DNA from 4 places in the Paenibacillus sp. FSL R10-2778 genome. Region 1 is predicted to be linked to each of the others. Evidence: predicted binding sites of a transcription regulator. Region 1 holds the regulator's gene; each other region holds the start of a gene.

Region 1 (4,313 bases):
GAGACGCTACAGCCCGAAGGTGATCTGACTTTCTATCGTCAATTAGCGCTTGCAGTAGGAGATTGGACGGAGTTAGCGCCACCTAGAGATGAGCATGCTGAGAATCCGCTAGCGAATTTATCTTTTACTGATTATATGGACGAAGTAACCAAACGACTTAAAGACACATTACCGCAGTATGAAAGCCGGGAAGCTCAGGATATTATGATCAATGAGGTGATGACGGCACTTGCCGAAGACAAACACCTACTGATCGAAGCGGGCACAGGAACCGGTAAATCGCTCGGTTATTTGTTGCCTGCCATTTATCAAAGCGTTCGCACCAATGAAAAAGTCATGGTCAGCACTCATACCATTAATCTGCAGGACCAATTGCGCGAGCGGGATATCCCTTTGTTAACGCAGGTAGTTCCTTTTCCGTTTAAAGCTGCTATTTTTAAGGGAAGAGGGCATTATTTGTGTCTGCGTAAGTTTGAGCATAAAATTAATAAAAAGGACTTTATAAGCCCAAGGGAAGATGCGCTTACTGCCGCTCAGATGATTGTATGGCTCACTCAAAGTGAATCAGGGGATGATGAAGAGCTGAATTTAAGCGGCCGGGGCGGTGATTTCTGGGAGACGGTGGCAAGCGATACCGATTCCTGTCTGGGCCGTTCTTGTCCTTGGTTCCGCAAATGTTATTATCATAGGGCCAAGCATGAAGCTGGGATTGCTGACGTGGTTATTACGAACCACTCCAAGCTATTCGCAGATGTTAAGGCTGGGCACCAGCTGCTTCCGGCTTACGAGCATCTTGTCATTGATGAAGCACATCATTTAGAAGATGTGGCTGGTAAACATCTTGGCATGCATATGAAGCATTTCACTGTGGCACACACATTATCGCGGCTGTATAAAGATAGCCGAAACGGACAGCTTCCTGCTCTGCGCCAGATATTACAGTCGTCAGGCAGTGAAGAGGCTTCAGAATGGAGCGGAGTCATCGATCGGATCTACCCGGATCTGCTTACCGTCAAAGAAACCTGGGATGCACTCAGCGACAAGCTGTTCAGCCTTTTGCCGGAACGCAGTGATGCAGGGGCAGGGGAAGCGGGACAACTGGTTATGCGTTTGATTCCCGCCCGTAAGCCGAAGGATTGGGATGAATTGGTTGCACTAGAGAACACTATGAATCTGACGTTAAGCGACATCATCCGTAAGGGTGATAAAATGCTTAACGAGATGCGCGACCAGGAAAGCCAATCCTCAGCAGACAGTCTTGTTACTGATATTAGCGGTTTATTTAAGGATTTGGCTTCCATCCGTGAGCAAGTAAGATTCTTTATGGGGCTGAATGACGATAATGTAGTATATTGGCTGGAGGCAAATGGGAATTACCGCAGCAAATCACTGCAGATGTATGCTGTCCCTGTGGATGTTAGCAGCCAGCTTAAAGAGTTGTTCTTCGATAAGAAAAAAAGCATCGTGCTTACCTCGGCGACGCTGTCTGTAGATAAATCTTTTCAATTTATGATTGATAATCTCGGACTTAACGAAGCTGCGGAAGAAGGACGTCTAATGACCTCACTTCTTCCTTCTCCCTTTAAGTATCGCGAGCAGGCACTGTTAGTTATACCGCGTGATTTTCCTAGTGTGAAGGGCAGTGTGGGCGATGCTCGATTTGTCGATACACTCGTACAGTCATTATCGGAAGCTGCTAAAACAACACGTGGGCGGATGCTGGTTCTGTTTACTTCTTATAAAATGCTGCGTCAGGTATATGATCCGCTTAAAGAGGCTTTAGCCTCACAAGAGATTACGGTGCTTGGTCAAGGCGTGGAAGGTGGCAGCCGGAGCAAGCTGATCCGCCGCTTTCAGGACAGTGCAGCATCCGTATTGCTGGGGACGAGCAGCTTCTGGGAAGGTGTAGATATTCCAGGTGAAGCACTGACTTGCCTGGCCATCGTGAGACTTCCGTTTCAACCGCCGAATCACCCGTTGGCGGAAGCGAAGTCGGAGTTATTACAGGCCCAGAAGAAGAATCCGTTCATGAAATTATCTGTTCCTCAAGCGGTTATTCGTTTTAAGCAGGGATTCGGAAGACTGGTTCGCACGGCGCAGGATCGCGGAATAGTTATTGTTTATGATACAAGGGTTATTGAATCTCATTACGGGAAGTATTTCCTTTATTCATTGCCTGGTCCCAAAATGGAGCATATGCTTACTGATCAAATGGTCCCTCGCATAGCGGAATGGCTAGAGGATGGCGGCGCTTCTTAAAACGCTCGTCTTCAGTTTAGCTCCTCCTTATCCTTAAGGGCGGTGTGTTACAGTACCGTCCTTAATAAGGAGAGGTAGACGTTTGAATATGGATTTTCACAAGAACATTACTATTTTTAGGAGGAAAAATATGAAATCGGATAAAATATCAGAAGCCGTTGTTCGCAGACTGCCTGTGTACTTGCGTTTTTTGAATGATCTCCAGAATCGCGAAATATTAACAGTTTCCTCTCAGGAACTTGGACAAAAGCTTGATCTTAATCCCGCACAGATTCGTAAGGATTTAGCATATTTTGGTGACTTCGGCAGAAAAGGTATCGGCTATGATGTAACGTATCTTATTGAGAAAATCCGTCATATCCTGAAGCTGGATCAACAGCTTAATGTAGCTTTAGTTGGAGCAGGTAATCTCGGACATGCCTTGTCTAATTACAATGCATATCTTAAAGATACTATGAAAATCACGGCTATATTTGATTCGTACGCTCCTAAGGTTGGACGTAAGATCAACTCCCTTACTGTGCAACCGATGGATGAACTAGGCAGCACGATTCGTGAGCAAGGTATTCGCATTGCCATTATTACCGTACCTGATTCAGAAGCTCAAAATGTAGCAGATATTCTCATTTCTTCTGGGATTGAAGCGATTTTGAACTTTGCCCCTGTGATTCTGAAGACACCACCGAATATCCGGGTGCATGCAGCTGATTTTACAACTGATCTGCAAAGTCTTGCTTATTACTTGCGGGATGGAAAGGAAGAAAGCGAACATGAACAACAATAAAACGATAATTAAGGGCGGGTATTTTCTGACTCCGGGAACGGATGAGCCGGTTCTGAGTGGATATATGACTATTGAAGATGATTTAATCACTTACATAGGAAAAGAAGAGCCTCAGATGGAAGCTGGAGTGCAAGTGGTTGATGGCAGCCGTCTGCTGTTCATGCCTGGACTTGTAAACACACATGGTCATGCGGCGATGTCTTTGCTGCGTGGATATGGAGATGATTTAGCGCTACAAGTGTGGCTTCAGGAGAAGATGTGGCCAATGGAGGAAAAGTTCACCGGTGATGATGTATACTGGGGAACCTCCTTATCTGTATTGGAAATGCTGAAGGGTGGAACTACGACCTTCCTCGATATGTATGATCATATGGACCGAGTAGCCGAGGTAGCTGAGTTATCAGGTATCCGTTCCGTATTGATGCGTGGTGTGATCGGGTTATGTCCAGAGGATGTACAGAATCACAAGCTTGCGGAAGCGATTTCTTTTGCCCGTAACTGGCATGGAAAGGCTGAAGGCAGAATTACTACTATGATCTCGCCGCACGCCCCTTATACTTGCCCTCCGGACTTCCTGGTTAAGTTCGTGCAGGCAGCGCATGATCTGGATTTACCGATGCATACGCATATGTCCGAAACGAAACGTGAAGTGGAACAAAATGTGGCGGATTACGGGTTGCGTCCTGTAGCTCACTTAGAGAAGCTTGGCATGTTCACACGTCCCTCGATAGTTGCACATGGTGTTCATTTAAATGATGAAGAGATTGAGATCTTGGCTCGCCATAATGTGGGTGTATCTCATAATCCGGGCAGTAATTTGAAGTTGGCTAGCGGAGTGGCTCGGGTTACTGATCTTCTAAAAGCTGGTGTGAAGGTGTCTCTTGGCACGGATGGCGCGGCAAGCAACAATAACTTGGATATGTTTGAAGAGATGCGGCTTGCAGCTCTCATTCATAAGGGTGTCAGCGGTGATCCAACGGCTGTTCCAGCTCCAGAGGCTCTGCGTATGGCTACAGAATATGGCGCGCAGTCCATCTTTTTAAATAATGTAGGCAGACTTGCTGTAGGGATGAAAGCAGATTTCATTGCTATTGATATCGATCAGCCGCATTTGCTGCCACACACAGATCTGTTGTCTCATGCGGTTTACTCTGCTAGCGCTAAGGATGTTGAGCATGTGTGGGTGAATGGTAAACAGGTCATCAAGCATGGACAATGCTTAACCCTGGATGAGGAAGCTATCCGGCGTAAAGCGCAAGAAGCCTTCGAA
Region 2 (4,313 bases), 290 kb from region 1:
TTAATGCACTCAAGGAAGATCTTCTTCAGCATACAGCTAAAGAAGAGGAAGACGAGTTTCCAAAATTATTAGCATATGATGCCAATCCAAGTGAAGAAGGGCTGACCATACTTCGCGAGGCATTAATTGAACTCGAGAGTGAACATGACACAGCAGGCGATATATTGAGACAAATACGCAAAATAACAGCTGATTTCACCCCACCGGCTCATGCTTGTACAACCTATCGTTTGACTTATGCCCGGCTAGAGGAGCTGGAGAGCATGACTTTTGAACATGTTCATCTGGAGAATAATATATTGTTCCCTAGATTCCAGTAGAAAAAATGAGTTTCATAGAGTCCCTTAGGGGACTTTTTTTATATTTGAGAACAAAGCTTATTTACGTTATTCTTAAATAGACAGTATGCATAACTTACTACAAGCCTGAGACGCTGTGTGGTCATTAGGCGGGACAAGGCGGTGTCACTATGCCCACGAAATATATGTGGAGGTTGTTAGTAGGATTAGTCATCGTATTCATAATAGGTGGGTGTTCCACTCTTGCTGACATTAATAATGAAGGGAATAATGGCTTAGCAGGATCAGACGGGCCTACGCTTTCGCTTATCGTTGCGGGAAATGACTTGCTTACCAACCCTTTGGACAAGCAGCTTAGCGAGAGCTACAGAAAAGGGATAACGATCTTTGACCTACTGAAAGGTAGTGGGAAGGCCACCTTTTCTGAGGATAACACAAGCATTCTAACGGTAAATAATATTTCACTCGGTCCAGGAATGAATTGGGAGCTGCAAATGGATGGGGGGACCATTGGACCTGAGGATTGGGGTCGAACAGTCGGGCATGAATCAAAATTAGTAATTACGGCGATGTCTAAGGAACAAGAAGAACCCCTTCAAATTGTGTTGTTGACCGTGAATGGTGGAAGTGAGCAAGTGAATTTGAATCATTCATATGTTATGGGATTTACTGAAGATTTAACAGTGAGAGGTTTGTTGAAGAACAGCAGTGTGGTGCAGTTAACCGAAGACAACAAAAAGGTGTTATCCATTGGTGATTATACTCCTCTTAGCAATGAAGTTTGGAAGATGAAGGTGAATGGGAAGCAGCTGCTTGAGAATGGAATGGACATGAAGCTTAGAGTGCAGGATGAATTGGAGATTTTATTGGCTATACGTTAAAAAAAAGTACATAAATGCCAGATCTACGGTTGCTCAGAACCCGTGATCTGGCTTTTTTAATTGGAAGTTATAACCTAATAAAGTTGTCTCATTTTTATGTGAAAACATTCACATTTAATGTGACTGTAATCACAATCTCTCTTAAATTTTGAAATGTATAATTCCATTATGTAGAAGAGAAGTTGAAGCAAAGTTCAACAAACGGATAAGAATGAGGAGGCACCTAACCATGGCAGCGAAGAGAGAAAAATTAGTATTAGTCGGCAACGGTATGGCAGGCATAGGTACGCTAGAGCAAATATTGAAGCTAGGTGGAGCTTATGACATTACGGTCTTTGGAAGCGAACCTCATCCCAATTATAATCGGATCATGTTGTCCTATGTTCTCGAAGGCAGCAAAACCATCAACGATATCATCCTAAACGACTGGAATTGGTATGAAGATAACAACATTACCTTGCATACAGCAACAACAGTTACACGAATTGACGAGCATTCTAAGCAAGTAATTGCGGATAACGGTATGGCTGTTTCTTACGATAAAGTGATTATTGCAACGGGTTCGAATTCATTTATTTTACCTGTACCTGGTTGTGATAAGGAAGGCGTTGTGGGTTTCCGGGATATTGCAGATTGTGATGCAATGCTGGCTGCGGCTAAACAATACAACAAAGCGGCGGTAATCGGCGGGGGTTTACTTGGCTTGGAAGCGGCAAAGGGTCTTGTGAACCTTGGCATGGACGTTACTGTAGTGCATCTGATGGAAGATCTAATGGAGCGCCAGCTGGATCGTAATGCCTCCTCTATGTTGCAAGCTGAGCTAGAGCGTCAAGGCGTGAAATTTGCCATGGGCAAACAAACAGTAGAATTGACCGGGGAACAGAGAGTAAGTGGATTACAATTTAGTGATGGCACTTCACTTGCGGCTGATTTTGTAGTTATGGCTGTAGGCATCAAACCGAATATAACTGTGGCAAAAGAAAGCGGAATTGCTGTTAATCGTGGGATTGTAGTGGACGATTATCTGCAGACCTCTATGCAAAATGTATATTCCATTGGCGAATGTGCCGAACATCGCGGAGTTTGTTACGGATTAGTAGCTCCGCTATTCGAGCAGGGGATGGTTCTAGCTAAACATCTCTGCGGAAGCGATACAAACCCATATGAAGGTTCTGTTGTCTCCACCAAATTAAAAATTTCCGGAGTGGATGTATTTTCTGCAGGTGAGTTTATGGATTCTCCTGAACATGCTGTAATCTCAAGCAAAGATGAATGGAAGCGAACCTATAAGAAAATTCTGCTCAAAGACAATGTCATTGTTGGTGCAGTCCTGTTCGGGGATGTGACAGAGTCGGCTAACCTGCAAAAGTTAGTAAAACAAGGCGCTGTAATGACCGATGAAATTTATACAGAGGTTATGGGTACGGGCTGCTGCGGAAATGGAGCCAAAAAGAGCACATCCGTAGAAGCGATGGCGGACGAAGAAATCGTTTGTGGCTGTAACGGGGTTACGAAAAAAGCGATTGTGGATGCGGTCATAGAAAATGGTTTTACTACTGTGGACGAAATAAAAGCATGTACAGGAGCGACGCGCTCTTGCGGAGGTTGTAAACCGGTTGTAGAACAAATTTTACAATTTGTCCTGGGTGATAGTTTTGAGCAGTCTGCCAAGCAAGGAATTTGTAGTTGCACAACGCTTAGCCGGGATGAGATTGTTGCTGAGATTACAGCTAAAGGTCTTAGTACTACTAAAGAGGTTATGCATGTACTGGGTTGGAAACAAGAGGAAGGCTGCTCTAAATGCCGTCCGGCGATTAACTATTATCTGGGGATGATAAATCCGGATACACATCAAGACGAGAAGGAATCACGCTTTGTTAATGAACGTATGGGAGCCAATATTCAGAAAGACGGAACCTATACCGTTATTCCACGCATGTACGGCGGGGTAACGACACCGGAGGATTTGAAGAAAATCGCTGATGTCTCCCTTAAATATGATGTGAAAGTTGTTAAGGTGACTGGTGGGCAACGCCTGGATCTAATCGGGGTGAAAAAAGAGGATCTGCCGAAAGTATGGGAAGAGCTCGATATGCCATCAGGTTATGGTTATGCTAAGTCGCTACGTACCGTTAAGACTTGTGTGGGTTCACAGTTCTGCCGTTTCGGCACACAGGATTCGCTGGGAATGGGCGCGCTCATAGAACGTAAGTATGAACGTCTTGATTTTCCTGCCAAGTTTAAAATAGCTGTCAACGGCTGCCCGCGTAACTGTGCGGAATCCTGTACGAAGGATATTGGCATCGTCGGTAATGATGGCGGTTGGGAAGTGTTTATCGGTGGTAACGGTGGGATCAAGCCACGGATCGCTGACTCCTTCTGCAAAATAAAGACCGATGAAGAGTTGATCGAAGTGTGCTCCGCTGTGATGCAATATTACCGTGAGACCGGCAATTATTTGGAGAGAACCTCCGAGTGGGTTGAGCGTATGGGACTTGAGCAGATTCAAATGGTCATTTTGAATAATGAAGATAACCGCAAAGAGCTGGCCGCACGGATTGACTTTGCTCTGACTCAGGTTACGGATCCTTGGAAAAAAATGCTCAATGACAGCAGCACTCGTACTGCGCTTTTTGAAGAAACAAGAGTCTAGCGGATATAACGCACACAGAAGGGGAGAGACCAATGAATAAGACCACACAAACGTATGCAATAGGATCAGTACAGGATTTCCTGCTGCAAATTGGCCGCGTAGTGATTGCTGGAAATGTTGAACTGGCTGTGTTCCGTGCCTCTGACGGAGCCATCTATGCAGTAGAGAATCGCAGTCCTCATCCTAAGGGGGGCCCGCTTGCTGAAGGGATCGTGTCAGGTCACTATCTGTACGATCCACTGTACGATTGGAAAATCGATCTGCGCACGGGTGAGGTGCAGGCACCAGACCAAGGTAGTGTGGTGACTTATCCAGTCACACTGGACGGAGAGAAAGTTACAGTGAGCATGTAGACACCGAAGAGTGTAGTAATAGATTTAATAGAAAACGGTGGGGTGGAGTATTATGTTTACGCAAAGTGTGGAGAGCATCGTAGAGACGGCAGTCAGTAAGCGGGACAAAATGAATGAAAGCTTGCCA
Region 3 (4,313 bases), 3.0 Mb from region 1:
ACGCTCAGAGATATATATTTTCAGCAGAATAAGTGACCAGGCAAAATCATATCTAGAGTCTCCCAACTGGCCGTTCGTCCAATCGATTATGGTATATCGCTCTTTATCCTCCACTATATTTCCGATATGAAAATCCCCATGAATGATACAGTCTTGCTTCATTGGAGTTTGCTCAACAAGAGCAGTCAACACATTATAAATATCAGATTGTTCTTTGGCTTCAGGGAAAAAGTAGCCGATGAAATCGTATTTTGGCAGTTGTATATTTCCAATCTCTTCAACGCGAATCTTATGTATTTTTGCTAATAGGCTTGCGAGTTCCTTCATTTTCCTGGTATTCATTTTATGAATAGGGGTTCCGTCAAAACTTGTTAACAACACCTTATGTCCCTCCGGATTGATTCCCCAGCCCACTGGTTTAGAGACGGCTACTCCTCGTTCGGATAGAACATCCAATAAACGATATTGAAACTGGACATCCGGTCTGGATTCCTTATTCCATGTTTTCAGTACATAGCTCTCTTGATCAGAATTAATCTTCATGACCTCAGCTTCAAATCCTTGATCCATTGTATGCGCAGTTAAGCTGTCTTCCTGATTTAATAAGTCGTTCATGATTTCGTTGTGCTCTAGCCAATTTATGATAGATATAGGAGTTTTCAAAAATGGGTTCTTCCTTTCGGAGTCAGCTACAACAGATTAACGCAACTCAAAATTACAAATAACATAAAATAGATTGTTCTATCCAGTACATAAATACAGTATCCGGGCTTTTCTTTTCAAACTTTTTCATTTTTAAATACATGTCCATTCCATCAGAAACATCATGCCATAAATCCGTAAATACAAAATCATATTTTTCCTTAGACATATGTTGTTCTGCATATTCGAAAGCATCTGCTTGGATAAGCCTGATCTTGTGAGCATTACTGAATTGTGGCAGTACATATTTATTAAATAAATCAATGACATCTTGATTTTTTTCAACAACCGTTATGCTTTCAACATTAACTTTTTCAGAAACCATATAAGCATAATAGCCAAGTCCAAGCCCAAACGTAAGAACATTCCCAAACGCTTTATCAACAGCTTCTTTCATTGTTTCTATTTCATTTGGTGTGATCGTCATCCAGATTCTGTCATTCTCCAAGACAGCCGGGAACATGAATTCAGTTTGAAAAAAACCAACCTGAGGAATTTGTCTTCCCTCTTCTGTCCGGATGATATCATTGCAAACAAAACCTTCAAAGGGTTTATATTTTTCATATTTTAATTCACTATTATTAATCTTTATAGTTGGTATCTTGATATTTTTATAATATGGATTGTCATAATATTCATTTGCATCAAGCTTATGAAGCATATTGCTAAAATATTGGTTGAACAATTCCTTATCATCAACATTATCAACCGTATCCATCCCAAAAGCAGCAGCCAGCATTAAACCAAAAGCGTATTCATAAGATACACCACAGTTTACGATTTCTTCAATTTCTTCTTTGTTAATAAAGTCGGGGGTATTATTCAAATAGCGGCTAAGTAAAGCAAACACTTTATAGTTATCTTCTTTTACTTTTTCTTTTATTACGTTATTAAATTCCATATTCTCACCTATTAATTAGAATTTGTTCCTATGTCTCATGTTAGTCTTTCCGGATTGACTAGTAGGCAATACTCTCATTTTACCATTTAAAAATCCAGAAAAACAAAAACCGCTTTACTAATCCGTGACAGTTACCACTTCTACAGTGAGAAAATCTCACGCCAAATCTTCTAGTTATATGGTTTATGGTCCATTTTCCGCCTAATCCGCTCAATATTTCGTTACCCTATGTTAGAATAGACGACTTGTATAATTTGTGAAAACTTTCACTAATAGTCATGATTGATGGTATACTTAATAAGAAGATGAACTAAAGAGAATAACGATGGAAACTGTGGACGTAACCGTAGAAGATTTGAAGTTAGGAGAATAACAGCGACGCGCGCGCTTCTCCACTTCCAACTCCCTCTGATACTTCCTTTCTTTTTTGTCGGGTTCTTTTGGTACATCTTAATAGAGAAATATAAAAGTGGAGGGTTAACAATGAAAAAGAAAGCAGCTGGTGCTCTGAGTCTCGTCCTCTCTGTCATGCTCGTTATCGCAGGTTGCGGTAATGGAAACGACAAGGTGAACGAGAGCAAGAGTAATAACAACGAGAAAAAAGAAGTTGAAGCCGTCTCCGGGGCATCTGAAGCAAGCTACACACCATTCGATCAATTAAAAGATAAATATGATATCATCATTGTCGGTGCGGGTGGTGCGGGAATGTCCGCGGCGCTTGAGGCCAAAGAGAAAGGCATGAACCCTGTTATTTTGGAAAAAATGCCGGTTGCCGGCGGGAACACAACCAAATCCTCTTCGGGGATGAACGCTTCTGAAACGAAATTCCAAAAAGAACAAAACATTGAAGACAGCAATGATTTATTTTATGAAGAGTCATTAAAAGGTGGCCATGACACTAACGACAAAGAAATGCTTCGTTTCTTCGTTGATAATTCCGCGAGTGCGATCGATTGGCTGGATTCCATCGGAATCCGCTTGAACAATATCACCATTACAGGCGGCATGAACGAAAAACGTACACACCGTCCTGAAGATGGCTCTGCTGTGGGTCAATACCTTGTCAAAGGTTTAGTAAAAAACGTACAAGAGAAAGAAATCCCACTTTTCGTGAATGCTGATGTCAAAGAAATCACTGAAAAAGATGGCAAAGTAAATGGCGTCAAGGTCCTCTTTAACCAAACAGAGGAAAAAACAATTACGGCAGATGCTGTCGTTGTAACCACTGGCGGATTCGGTGCCAATATGGATTTGATCTCCGAAGTAAGACCTGACTTGGAAGGCTACGTTACTACTAACCAAATCGGCAGTACCGGAGACGGCATCAAGATGATTGAGAAACTCGGCGGCACAACCGTCGATATGGATCAAATCCAAGTTCACCCGACTGTGCAGCAAGAAAAATCCTACCTCATCGGCGAAGCTGTTCGTGGGGAAGGCGCTATCCTTGTTTCCAGTGAAGGTACACGGTTCACCAATGAATTGGACACCCGTGATAAAGTAACAGCTTCCATCAATACACTACCTGAAAAAGCAGCTACGCTGGTCTTTGATTCCGGTGTTAAATCCCGTGTGAAGGCTGTTGAACAATATGACAAAATGGGCTTCGTGATTCAGGCGGATTCCATCGAAGCTTTGGCCAAAGAAATCGGTGTTCCAGAGGATAAGCTGGCAACAACGCTTGATACTTGGAACAGCGCCGTTAAGAATAAAAAGGATGCCGAATTTGGCAGAACTACAGGAATGGACAATGACCTGTCCACTGGTCCTTTCTACGCTATTAAAATTGCTCCTGGGATTCACTACACCATGGGTGGCGTGAAGATCAATACGAACACAGAGGTTCTAAATAAAGATGGTGAAGCTATCCCTGGTCTGTTTGCGGCAGGCGAAGTTACAGGCGGCTTACACGGACAAAACCGGATTGGCGGCAACTCTGTTGCAGAAATCATTATTTTTGGTCGTCAAGCTGGGATCAAATCTGCTGAATTCATAAAAGCAAAATAAGTAGATAACAGATACTATAGGCCTCACAGCAAAAAGCTCAAGCATCGGCAAGTTAGCCGCTGGCTTGAGCTTTTTTAATGGGATTAATCGCCAATAGTTCGGATAATAGTATCAAACGGATCTAATTCCAGGGTTTGTTGTCCATATTCCGTATCGATCGTAGTTTTTTGAAGCTGGTCGCTATTGTTAATCACGACGAGTATTTTACTTTCTGGATAATAAGCACACTCTGTATATAAATTATCCGTAATGTACTTTGTTTCCTTTAACTCATTCCCGGCATAACGAATCACATTTAATAGCAATCTTGTATTTTCAAAGCTTAAGGTGAAAGAAGGCAGGTAGATCCCCTTTCCTTTACCAAAGGCATGGGTGGACAATGTTATCATCCCACTCTTTTCACACAATACCGCCGCTGAGCCATCCGTAAGATAGATGTTATTTTTAGGTGTTATGCTGGCTCCTTCAGGCACTAAACCTTGCTCATCTCTAGCCTCAAATGTCCATCTTCCATGAGCTACCTTGGAGCCTGTATCCTCATCCAGACCAAGCACATGTGCCAATCTGAAAAAGCTGTCATAACCATCAAGCGCCGAAGGCTGATTGATACCTATAAAAGTACCGCCCTCATAAACCCATTCTGTCAGTAAGTCCACGCACTTATGGTCACTCCAATATTCTCCACCACTCCATGCTGAACCTG
Region 4 (4,313 bases), 2.2 Mb from region 1:
GATATCTGTGAACCCTGCATACATTTGCATATCCCCATCAATAGGCAACCCTTTGATAAAGCTTGCAAATACTACTGCCAAGAGGAATGGTGGAAGGAAGCTGCCGATAAAGATACAAGCATCCCAAGTTCTTTTCCAAGCCAATGAATCACGTTTACCTCTGAATTCAAAAGCGACACCACGCGCTATCAAAGCTAATAAGGCAAATACAAAAGGAATATAGAATCCACTAAACAGCGTTGCATACCACTCCGGGAAAGCCGCAAACATTGCACCCGCAGCTGTGATAAGCCATACCTCATTCCCATCCCAGAAGGGTCCGATCGAGTTAATCAGAACACGGCGCTCTGTATCATTTTTAGCGAGAATTTGTGTTTCCATCCCTACGCCGAAATCGAAACCCTCCAGGAAGAAGAACCCTATAAACAGAACTGCAATCAGCACAAACCACAATTCATTAAGAGATATCATGGGAACCCTCCTCGTTATATGGATCATTCGAATCGCCGTGATCGTTATCCATCGCATAAGGACCTTTTTTAATCACTTTAATAAACAATCCGACCAACACTAATCCTAGAATTAAATAAATCGTTGTAAAAGAAATCACGGAGAACAGAACTTGACCACTTGTAATATTAGGCGACACACTGTCTTCCGTTGTCATCAGTCCGAATACCGTCCATGGCTGACGCCCGAATTCGGTCATAACCCAACCGGCTGTATTCGCAATCGGAGGAAGCAACAAGCCCCATAACATAAACCGCATAAACCAAGTGTTCGGACGGTCCATTTTTTTGCGCCACATTAAGTACATAGCGTACATTCCCAATACAATCATTAACGTTCCTGCTAGAACCATGATCCGGAAACTCCAGAATGTCGTACGTACAGGTGGAATATAGTCACCGGGGCCATAGGTTTGCTCATACTCCGCTTGCAGCTCAAGCATACCTTTAACTTCACCGGAAAATTTACTGTATGAAAGGAAACTCAGCATATAAGGAATTTGAAATTCTCCACTACTAATTTGATTCTTTGGATCAATGTTTGCCCATACGGTCCAAGGTGCCGGGTCACCACTCTTACCCCACAGTCCTTCGGAAGCTGCCATTTTCATTGGTTGAGTTTCAACCAAATATTGCGCTTGGGCGTGACCAGCAACAGCTACACCAATAGAAGAAATAATCCCTACGATGGCTGCAATCTGAAAAGACTTCTTAAAGAAAGAAACCTCTTGTTTCTTCAATATTTTATAAGCACTAATACCAGTTACAAGAAAAGCACCTGTTGCATAAGCAGCCAGTACTGTATGTGGGAATTCAACCAGCAATTGTCCGTTCGTAATAAGCGCGAAGAAATCATTCATTTCTGCACGTCCATTATTTATCTCAAAACCCACAGGATGCTGCATAAAAGAGTTAGCCGCTAGAATCCAGAATGCAGATAACATCGTACCGAATGCTACCAGCCAGATGGACAGTAAATGTACTCGCTTGGACACCTTATCCCAGCCGAATATCCATATCCCAATAAAAGTAGACTCCAGAAAAAAGGCTGCCAATGCCTCAACTGCAAGCGGAGCCCCGAATACATCACCAACAAAACGTGAATAATCGGACCAGTTCATCCCGAACTGAAATTCCTGCAAGATTCCTGTAACTACCCCTACTGCAAAATTGATGAGGAATAGCTTTCCCCAGAACTGCGCCATTTTTTTGTACTCTTCATTACCTTTTCTAACGTACATTGTCTCCATGATTGCAATCAAGAGCGCTAGTCCGATTGATACCGGTACAAAGAAATAGTGGAATATTGTCGTCGACGCAAATTGTACACGCGACAGCATTACTGTATCCATATTTGTCCCTTCCTTCTCCCCTTTTCGTTAATTATATTCTGTCAAAAATTTAAACTTCTTTTTGTGATAAATGTCACATAAAGATAGTCATTTAACGGTGAAATTCAAATGATTTGTGACAAAGATCACAATTTAGCATAAAGAAAGCAAAAAAAATAAGACGGTTTACCCGTCTTGAGTGGTTCGTCGTTCTATTAAATGCTTGACTCATTTAGGTATTGGTTAGATGGAAATACCCTTCTTCAGCGATTTGAGATCGCCATTCGAATTAAGCAATTGGGGTAGCATCTTCGTGCTGCGAACCATTGGAGAGTCACATAGACGGCAAGAAGGCGCATGTTCAAATGCGAAATTATCCCTCATCCATCCGTTGCATCCCTCATTGGTACATGCCCAAATTGCGGTATTTTCTTCCGGTATTTCTTCCAAAGGTTTCTTCCGGTAGTTCATTGCCGTTCCTCCCATCCTGTAAGTCAATAGTGAGTAACTAGATATAAAAAGACCGTCCCAACTTTCACAAGCTGGGACGGTTTCTTCTATTATTACAGTTTTACAACGTTTTCGGCTTGTGGTCCACGGTTGCCTTGAACAACGTTGAATTCAACGCGTTGGCCTTCGTCCAAAGTTTTGAAGCCGTCGCCAGTGATTGCGCTGAAGTGAACGAATACGTCGCTTCCGCCTTCAACTTCGATAAATCCGAATCCTTTTTCTGCGTTGAACCATTTAACTGTACCTGTTTGCATGTGTGTTACCTCCACAAATTTAAATTAATATGTTCTTTTTATCTTCAAACAAAGAAAAAATTCACACATTGAAAAAGGTTGTATTACCAAATATGACAGCCCTTTTCAATGCGAGAATTAGGGACTAAATGTATGATTGATATCATATTACCACACCTGATTAGCAAAGGCAAGCAAGCATCCGAATATATCCGTTTTTGCCCTAATAAGTATTACCTTCCAATGTAAGGGCTGCCACTTAGTGTTTATTCCCTAAATAGATCCTTTATTTGGCATAATTATCATGGTTTTAGAAAAATAGCTTTTCCAAAAACGTTACTTTTATCCGCTTTTTCAAGAAGGTACCCCCTCGGAATCGAAGGGGTAGTCCGCTCTACTTGTCGTAACTGCTATATCATTATATACCGACTTCCAGCATATTATTCCTGTGGTTTTTCAAGAAGTTTAACTGTTGCCTGTTTGGCCTCGCCGTTTCGATAGTAAGTAATTTTCAGATCATCACCGATCTTCGTATGATTATATAAGTACTTGCGAAGAGAAAGGGTAGATATGATTGATTGATCATTAAATTTGGTAATGACATCATTGAATTGCAGTCCAGCTTCCTTCGCAGGGCCAACGGCTTCTAGAACAACTACTCCATCCTTAACACTGTTCGGCAGGTTCAATTCATTGCGTTGATCTTCTGCTAGTGGAACGTACGGATTGTTCAAGTCAACTGAATATACACCCAAGTACGAACGGGCAATATGTCCTTTTTCAGCCAGCTCATTAGCGATATCTATCACATGATTCGCAGGAATTGCAAAACCCAGACCCTCTACACCCGTATCTGAAATCTTCATTGTGTTAATTCCAATGACCTTGCCATCCAGATCCACTAATGCGCCGCCACTGTTTCCTTCATTAATCGCCGCATCGGTCTGTATCACTTCTTGTTCCCAGTCATATACTCCATCCTGATTAAGGGATACGGGAACCATCCGTTCAGTATAGCTAACAATCCCCGAGGTCAATGTATCACCAAGTCCTAGCGGATTACCGATAGCAATGACCGTTTCACCTAGACGAAGCTTAGAGGAATCACCGAGCTGCGCGATGGTATCGATTCCTTTGGCATCAATAGAGAGTACCGCAATGTCGCTTACTTTATCCGTTCCAACGAGTGTTGCCTTACGAGTCTCTCCGTTCACTGTAACTACTTCGAGATTACCGGAGTCTTCGATGACATGATTATTGGTAATGATAAATGCTTTATTCCCTGTCTTTTTATAGATCACTCCTGAGCCTAGTGCAGACTCATCCAGAATGTTTAATTCTTCATTATCTTCTTTATGATTGATAATACTTACTACTGCAGGGCGAACCGTGGCAGCAGCTTGAATAATCCGGTCAAATGGATCACTACTGCTTGGGGCAACATTTCCAGTTGCTACAACCGGCTTCTGAGCAGTCTCATGACTCATCTGGCCTGTAAACATACTGAATAACAAAACTGCCACCACAGCGCTGACTAAGGAGCAAACGGCGGATATTTGCCAGGTAGATAAACCCTTACGCGATCTGCGTACAGAATGTCTACGATTAGCAAACGATCCCTTTGATGCTTCATCCCCTCTGGACCGCGAAACTTTAGTTGAATAGAAATCATCATCAAACAATCCCACCGAAAATCTCCCCCTTCTATTGCCAAGCGTTCACTGTTGGTA

What was found. Region 1 encodes Rex, which represses fermentation and respiration genes when NADH is low (regulators of the CRP and FNR family bind a similar motif). Its sites were predicted from a motif close to TTGTGAAATATTTCACAA; they were not measured.
Region 2: nirB (nitrite reductase large subunit NirB) is a predicted target of Rex. The motif match lies at 1,277-1,294, and genes of this name have one in related genera.
Region 3: NST40_RS03685 (flavocytochrome c) is a predicted target of Rex. The motif match lies at 1,858-1,875, and genes of this name have one in related genera.
Region 4: NST40_RS30825 (cytochrome ubiquinol oxidase subunit I) is a predicted target of Rex. The motif match lies at 1,923-1,940, and genes of this name have one in related genera.

Annotation. Positions count from the first base shown of each region.
Region 1 covers NZ_CP151956.1:4,722,906-4,727,218, reverse strand. The annotation lists gene dinG (ATP-dependent DNA helicase DinG) at 1-2,259, shown strand, start outside; gene NST40_RS21320 (redox-sensing transcriptional repressor Rex) at 2,390-3,043, shown strand; gene NST40_RS21315 (amidohydrolase) at 3,030-4,313, shown strand, end outside.
Region 2 covers NZ_CP151956.1:5,017,770-5,022,082, reverse strand. The annotation lists gene ric (iron-sulfur cluster repair di-iron protein) at 1-320, shown strand, start outside; gene NST40_RS22665 (hypothetical protein) at 470-1,180, shown strand; gene nirB (nitrite reductase large subunit NirB) at 1,410-3,833, shown strand; gene nirD (nitrite reductase small subunit NirD) at 3,866-4,186, shown strand; gene NST40_RS22650 (formate/nitrite transporter family protein) at 4,239-4,313, shown strand, end outside.
Region 3 covers NZ_CP151956.1:831,778-836,090, reverse strand. The annotation lists gene NST40_RS03695 (aminoglycoside phosphotransferase family protein) at 1-615, opposite strand, end outside; gene NST40_RS03690 (hypothetical protein) at 716-1,603, opposite strand; gene NST40_RS03685 (flavocytochrome c) at 2,087-3,610, shown strand; gene gnpA (1,3-beta-galactosyl-N-acetylhexosamine phosphorylase) at 3,694-4,313, opposite strand, start outside.
Region 4 covers NZ_CP151956.1:6,891,615-6,895,927, forward strand. The annotation lists gene cydB (cytochrome d ubiquinol oxidase subunit II) at 1-471, opposite strand, end outside; gene NST40_RS30825 (cytochrome ubiquinol oxidase subunit I) at 458-1,861, opposite strand; gene NST40_RS30830 (cold-shock protein) at 2,084-2,311, opposite strand; gene NST40_RS30835 (cold-shock protein) at 2,404-2,604, opposite strand; gene NST40_RS30840 (trypsin-like peptidase domain-containing protein) at 3,024-4,271, opposite strand.